Regions from separate parts of the Allobosea sp. OAE506 genome, predicted to be linked through region 2. Evidence: predicted binding sites of a transcription regulator. Region 2 holds the regulator's gene; the other holds the start of a gene.
The links. The regulator LexA, encoded in region 2, represses DNA repair genes until DNA is damaged. The targets are predictions, from matches to a motif close to TGTTCNNNNTGTGTTCNG.
Positions count from the first base shown of each region.

Region 1: recA (recombinase RecA) is a predicted target of LexA. The motif match lies at 1,461-1,478, and genes of this name have one in related genera.

Region 1 is NZ_JBEPOB010000001.1:2,737,545-2,740,952, reverse strand. It holds gene cckA (cell cycle histidine kinase CckA) at 1-334, shown strand, start outside; gene ABIE41_RS13340 (DmpA family aminopeptidase) at 338-1,366, opposite strand; gene recA (recombinase RecA) at 1,564-2,649, shown strand; gene alaS (alanine--tRNA ligase) at 2,900-3,408, shown strand, end outside.
Region 2 is NZ_JBEPOB010000001.1:3,593,816-3,597,223, forward strand. It holds gene ABIE41_RS17435 (molybdopterin molybdotransferase MoeA) at 1-1,138, shown strand, start outside; gene lexA (transcriptional repressor LexA) at 1,249-1,989, shown strand; gene ABIE41_RS17445 (ComEC/Rec2 family competence protein) at 2,002-3,333, opposite strand.

The DNA.
Region 1 (3,408 bases), 860 kb from region 2:
GGACGCCGTGCGCGCGCTCAACGCCCGTATGCTGGTCTCGCGCGGCTACACCGTCCACGAGGCGGCCTCGGGCGTCGAGGCGCTCGACATCTTCCTGGCCCATGACGGCCAGATCGACCTCGTCGTCTCCGACGTGGTGATGCCAGAGATGGACGGCCCGACGCTGCTCGGCGAGCTGCGCCAGCGCAACCCCAACACCAAGGTCGTCTTCGTCTCCGGCTATGCCGAGGAAGCCTTCCGCAAGAATCTGCCCGAGGGCGAGGATTTCCAGTTCCTGCCCAAGCCCTTCACGATGAAGCAGCTCGTCGAGACGGTGAAGGCGGCGATGGGGTAGCGCTCAGCCGAGCGCGTCCACCAGCGACGGGCGCGCATGCCCGTCCCGCCCGGTGATCGCGGGCGCCGCCAGCATCGCGTTGAGAACCGCCTCCTGCGTCGCCTCGGCGGCGGCGCGGAACGGCAAGTCGATCCGGCTCTCGTTGAGCATCGCCATCGGCAGGATGTCGGCCGCCTCGTGATGGGCGATGCGTCCGGCGGTGCTGAAGGCGACCGCGATATCGCCGCTGCCATGGCCCCAGAACGCCCCCAGCCGCGCCAGGCCCGCGCCGCAGCGACGCGCCACCCGCGTCAGCTGCCGCGACTCGAGCGGCAGGTCGGTTGCTAGTACGATGATGACCGACCCGCGCTCCGGCGTGGGGCGCGTCTGCACAGGCGGCACGGGCCGGCGCCCGTCGGGCAGGACGAGATCGCCGGCCGCGCCGAAATTGGCCAGCACGAGAACGCCCAGGGTGAAGTCGCCGCCATCCAGCCGCATCAGGCGAGAGGCCGTGCCGATGCCGCCCTTGAAGCCGAATGCGCTCATCCCCGAGCCAGCGCCGACCGAGCCCTCGGCCACCGGCCCATCAGCGGCGGCATCGAGCGCGGCATGTGCATCGGCTTCCGTCAGGGCCCGCGCGCGGATATCCGACAGGAACCCGTCATTGCACTCCAGCACGAGCGGATTGACCGTGGCGGTCTCGCGCCCGATGTCGGGATTGGCAGCGAGCGCCCGGCTCACCAAAGCGTCGAAGCCGGTGCCGACCGCAAGGGTGTTGCCGAGCAGGATCGGCGTCTCGATCTGGCCGAGTTCGGCGAGCTGCACCAGCCCGGCGCTCTTGCCGAAGCCGTTGATGACGTCGCAGCCCGCCCGCAGCTTCTCGCGGAAGAGATCGCCCTCATGCGGGAGAATCGCCGTGAAGCCGGTGAGAACGTTCCCGTCGCGCAGGCTGCGATGGCCGACGCGCACGCCGGCGACGTCGGTGATCGCGTTGAGCGGCCCTGGCGGCAGCATCCCGCAGATCAGCCCGTAATCGCTTGCGCGCCTGCCCATGCCCTCACTCCTGCGTCTTCGGCCGGCCGCATGCGGCGGCCCGCGGAGGACAGGCATAACCCCTCCTGCCATCTCCTGTCAGTAGGCGCGGCATGAGAACGAAGAAAGAACTTGCGAACGAGAACAAACCATGACCATCTTGCGCCATCGGCGCGGATTGAGATGTCCCCGCGCCCCTGCCATAAGGAGCGCGAGTCGTGAGTCAGGCGAATCTGAAACTGGTGGAAGGGTCCTCGATGGACAAGGCCAAGGCGCTGGATGCGGCGCTCTCGCAGATCGAGCGCGCCTTCGGCAAGGGCTCGATCATGCGCCTGGGCAAGAACCAGCAGGCGATCGAGATCGAGACGATTTCGACCGGTTCGCTCGGCCTCGACATCGCGCTCGGCGTCGGCGGCCTGCCGCGCGGTCGCGTCATCGAGATCTACGGCCCTGAATCCTCCGGCAAGACCACGCTGGCGCTGCACACCATCGCAGAGGCCCAGAAGAAGGGCGGCGTCTGCGCCTTCGTCGACGCCGAGCACGCGCTCGACCCGGTCTATGCCCGCAAGCTCGGCGTCAATCTCGACGACCTGCTGATCTCCCAGCCCGACACCGGCGAGCAGGCGCTCGAGATCACCGACACGCTGGTCCGTTCCGGCGCGATCGACGTGCTCGTGGTCGACTCGGTCGCCGCGCTGACCCCGCGCGCCGAGATCGAGGGCGAGATGGGCGACGTCCAGCCGGGCCTGCAAGCCCGCCTGATGAGCCAGGCGCTGCGCAAGCTGACCGCTTCGATCTCGCGCTCGAACTGCATGGTCATCTTCATCAACCAGATCCGCATGAAGATCGGCGTGATGTACGGCTCCCCGGAGACGACGACCGGCGGCAACGCGCTGAAGTTCTACGCCTCCGTGCGCCTCGACATTCGCCGCGTCTCGACGCTGAAGGAGCGCGACGAGGCCACCGGCAACCAGGTCCGCGTCAAGGTCGTCAAGAACAAGGTCGCGCCGCCCTTCAAGCAGGTCGAGTTCGACATCATGTTCGGCGAGGGCATCTCCAAGGTCGGCGAGCTCGTCGATCTCGGCGTCAAGGCCGGCATGGTCGAGAAGTCCGGCGCCTGGTTCTCCTTCGACAGCCAGCGCCTCGGTCAGGGCCGCGAGAACGCCAAGACCTTCCTCAAGGCCAACCCCGAAATGGCCGCCAAGATCGAGGCCACGATCCGCCAGAATTCCGGGCTCGTCGCCGAGCGGATCCTCGACCAGGCGACCCCGACGGCGGATGATCTCGACGAGGGCGAGGCCTGAGCGGACACGCTGAACGTCATGCTCGGGCTTGACCCGAGCATCTCCTGCGAGAGATTCTCGGGTCTGCGCTTCGCGCCGCCCGAGAACGACGTCACATGAAACACGGGCGGCCCTTGGGCCGCCCGTTGTCGTTTGGGCACAACGCCTTGCGATCTGCACTCTCTCGACAGCGGCAAGCGGCCTCACTAGAACGCTTGAAACCGCCGGCCCGGCCCGGACGGCAGCCCGATAGCCAAGAGTTCGAACGACAATGAGCGGCGTCAACGAGATCCGGTCCACCTTCCTCGATTACTTCAAGAGCCAGGGCCATGAGGTGGTGCCGTCAAGCCCGCTCGTGCCGCGCAACGACCCGACGCTGATGTTCGCCAATTCGGGCATGGTGCAATTCAAGAACGTCTTCACCGGCCAGGAGAAGCGCCCTTACGTCCGCGCCACCACCGCGCAGAAATGCGTCCGCGCCGGCGGCAAGCACAACGACCTCGACAATGTCGGCTACACCGCCCGCCACCACACCTTCTTCGAGATGCTGGGGAATTTCTCCTTCGGCGACTATTTCAAGGAGCAGGCGATCGAACATGCCTGGACCCTGGTCACGCGCGAATACGGCCTGCCCAAGGAGAAGCTGACGGTCACGGTCTATTCCGAGGATGACGAGGCGCATGGCCTCTGGAAGAAGATCGCCGGCCTCACCGACTCGAAGATCATCCGCATCCCGACCTCGGACAATTTCTGGCGCATGGGCGACACCGGCCCCTGCGG
Region 2 (3,408 bases):
GCTGCCGCTGGCGCAGTGCGCCTGGCGGGTGCTCGGGTCCGACATCGCGGCGCTGCGGACGCAGCCACCCTTCGCCAATTCGGCCATGGACGGCTATGCGGTGCGGGCGGACGATCTCACGCCCGGGACCGAACTGCGCGTTCTCGGCGAATCCGCGGCCGGGCGCTCCTTCGGCGGCAGCGTGGCCGCCGGCGAGGCGGTGCGCATCTTCACCGGCGCGCCGATCCCCGAGGGCGCCGACACCATCCTGATCCAGGAGAACGCCGACGGTGTCGGCTCGGCCGCGATCACCGTCCGCGAGGGCGCGCCGAAGGGCAAGTTCATCCGCAAGGCCGGGCTCGACTTCAGCCTGAACGACAGCCTGCTCGCCACCGGGACCCGCCTCGACAGCGCCGCACTCGGGCTCTCCGCCGCTGCGGGCCACCCGGCGCTGCCGGTGCGCCGCAAGCCGCTGGTCGCGATCCTCGCCACCGGCGACGAGTTGGTGCTGCCGGGCGAGACCGTGGGGCCGGACCAGATCGTCGCCTCCAACTCCTTTGCGCTCGCCGCTTTGGTCGAGCAGGCTGGCGGAACCGCGCTCGATCTCGGCATCGCACGCGACGACCATGCCGACCTCGCCGAACGAATCGGCCGGGCGCGGCAAGCCGGTGCCGATGTGCTGGTGACTTTGGGCGGCGCCTCGGTCGGAGCGCATGACCTCGTCCAGGAGGCGCTGAAGCGCGCCGGGATGGATCTCGGCTTCTGGAAGATCGCGATGCGGCCGGGCAAGCCGATGATGACAGGCCGGCTCGGCCCGATGGTCGCGATCGGCCTGCCGGGCAACCCGGTGTCCTCGATCGTCTGCGGACATCTCTTTGTCGTCCCGGTGGTCGAGGCCCTGCTCGGCATGCCCTCGCCCGAGCGCGACCGCAGCGAGCCCGGGCTGCTGGGGCGCGACATGCCCGCCAATGACGAGCGCGAGGATTATCTGCGCTCCAGCCTGGTGCTGACCGACTCGGGCTGGGAGGCCACGCCCTTCGAGCGGCAGGATTCCTCGATGCTCGGGTTGCTCGCCCAGGCGCAGGCGCTGGCGATCCGCACGGTCTTCGCGCCGGCCGCCGCTAAGGGCGATCCCTGCCGCTTCATCCGCCTGCGCTGAGGGGCGACACGGGCACGTCGGCTTGCGGAACACAACGCGAACGGGTATGGTGTTCGTGATTTGTTTCGAATCTGCGGTGATCGGCAGATTTCAGAGCGCCGGCGGGGATCATGCTGACACGCAAACAGTTCGAACTGCTTCGTTTCATACAGGAGCGACTGCGCGAAAGCGGCGTTCCCCCCTCCTTCGACGAGATGAAGGATGCGCTCGACCTCAAGTCGAAATCCGGCATTCACCGCCTGATCATGGCGCTCGAGGAGCGCGGCTTCATCCGCCGTCTTCCGAACCGGGCGCGGGCGCTCGAAGTGATCAAGCTGCCCGACGGTGCCGGCGGCGGGCTGCAGCCCGGTGCGCGCCGCTTCAACCCCTCGATCGTCCAGGGCGGGCTCGGCAAGGAGACGCCGCCGGCCAAGGACGGGCTGCCCGGCCGGGTACGGCCGGTCGAGACGGCATCGGAGGATGCCCGCAACACGATCGCGATCCCTGTCATGGGCCGCATCGCCGCGGGCACGCCGATCTCGGCGATCCAGAGCCGCAGCCACAGCGTCGCGCTGCCCGCCGACATGCTGGGCTCGGGCGAGCATTTCGCGCTGGAGGTCCGTGGAGACTCGATGGTCGAGGCCGGCATTCTCGACGGCGACACAGTGGTGATCCGCCGCCAGGACACCGCCAACACCGGCGATATCATCGTCGCGCTGATCGACGACGAGGAGGCGACGCTGAAGCGGCTGCGCAAGCGCGGCTCCTCGATCGCGCTGGAAGCGGCCAATCCCGCCTATGAGACGCGCGTGCTCGGCCCCGACCGGGTCAAGATCCAGGGCCGGCTGGTCAATCTGATGCGGCGCTACTGACCGGCAGCCGCCTTAAGGGAGGCGCTCGGCATCGGGCGCGTCCTCGCCCGGCGGCGGCGGAGCTGTGCTCGCGGGTGTTGGCGCGGGCTGGGGACGACGGCGGCTCCAGGGCCGTTCGCCGGTATCCTGTGCCGCGAGGTTTTGCCAGCCAGACCTGGTCTTGACGAGTGCGGTCGCCCCGTCGCGTAGCAGCGCCATCCTGTCGATCAGCCGCGCGCGGCAGGTCGCGGTCCAGGGGATCGGTGTCACCACCACATCGGCGCGGCGACAATCCTCGATGATGGCGAGCCGGTCCTGCGCATAGGCGATACTGTGCCCCTCCTTCGTCGTCATGACGCAGCCGCGGGCATCGCAGGCCGCGCCCTTGCGCAATGAGGGATCGTCGGGCTGGCGGCCGTCGCCATCCGCCGTCAGCCATTGCTGCATGACGAAGCGGCTCGGCTTGCCTGCAATGACCAGCAGGCCGTCCCTGCCGCGCACCGCGATGCCCGAGCCGTCGCGCTCGATCAGGATCGCCGGCTTGTCGGGTTTGGCCGCAACGGCGACGCCTGTGACCAGCGGCAGGATGGCCAACAGGCGCAGCTTCGTCGTCCACAGCGTCGCCCAGAGCAGCGCGGCGGCAAAGCAGCCGAGCGCGGCCGGGCCGAAGGCCGCCAGCACGAGGGTCGAGTGGTCGATGGTCGCGACCCAGTGCGCCAGCTTCAGCACCACCTCCGAGGCCATGCCCATCAGCCACCAGGCCGGCGCGTCCAGCCCGAAGGGATAGGCGAGCACGCCAAAAACGGCGGCCGGCATGACGAAGAGCGAGACGAAGGGCAGCGCCAGCGCGTTGCCCAGCAGGCCGAAGGGGTTGAAGGTCTGGAAATGATAGGCGCCGAAGGGCGCCGTCGCCGCCGTGGCCAGCAGGGTCGTCACGATGATGCCGCTGGCGGCGATCCAGAGCGGGCGCAGCGGCCAGGGCAGTGCGGGTGGCGGCTGCAACCGGCCGCGCTCCTCCCAGCGCTCGGCAAAGGCGATCAGCGCCGCGACCGCGCCAAAGGACATCTGGAAGCTCGGCCCCAGCAGCGCCTCGGGCTCGCGCAGCAGAACGATCATCGCGGCGAGCGCGAGATTGCGCATGCTCAGCGCCGGGCGATCGACGAGGATCGCGCCCAGCATCACCAGCGTCATGATCAGCGAGCGCACCGTCGCAACCTCGGCACCCGAGAACACACAATAGGCGACCGAGCCCGCCATGGCCGCGAGCGCGGCGATCTTCTTGACAGGCAGACGCAGCGCCAGCGTCTGCGAGAGGGCGAGCAGCGCCCGCACCAGCCAGAAGATGGTCCCGGCGGCCAACACCATGTGCAAGCCCGAGATCGAGACGATGTTAGATAGATATTGCCGGCAGCGATTCCGATACGGTAGGCAAAGGCCATA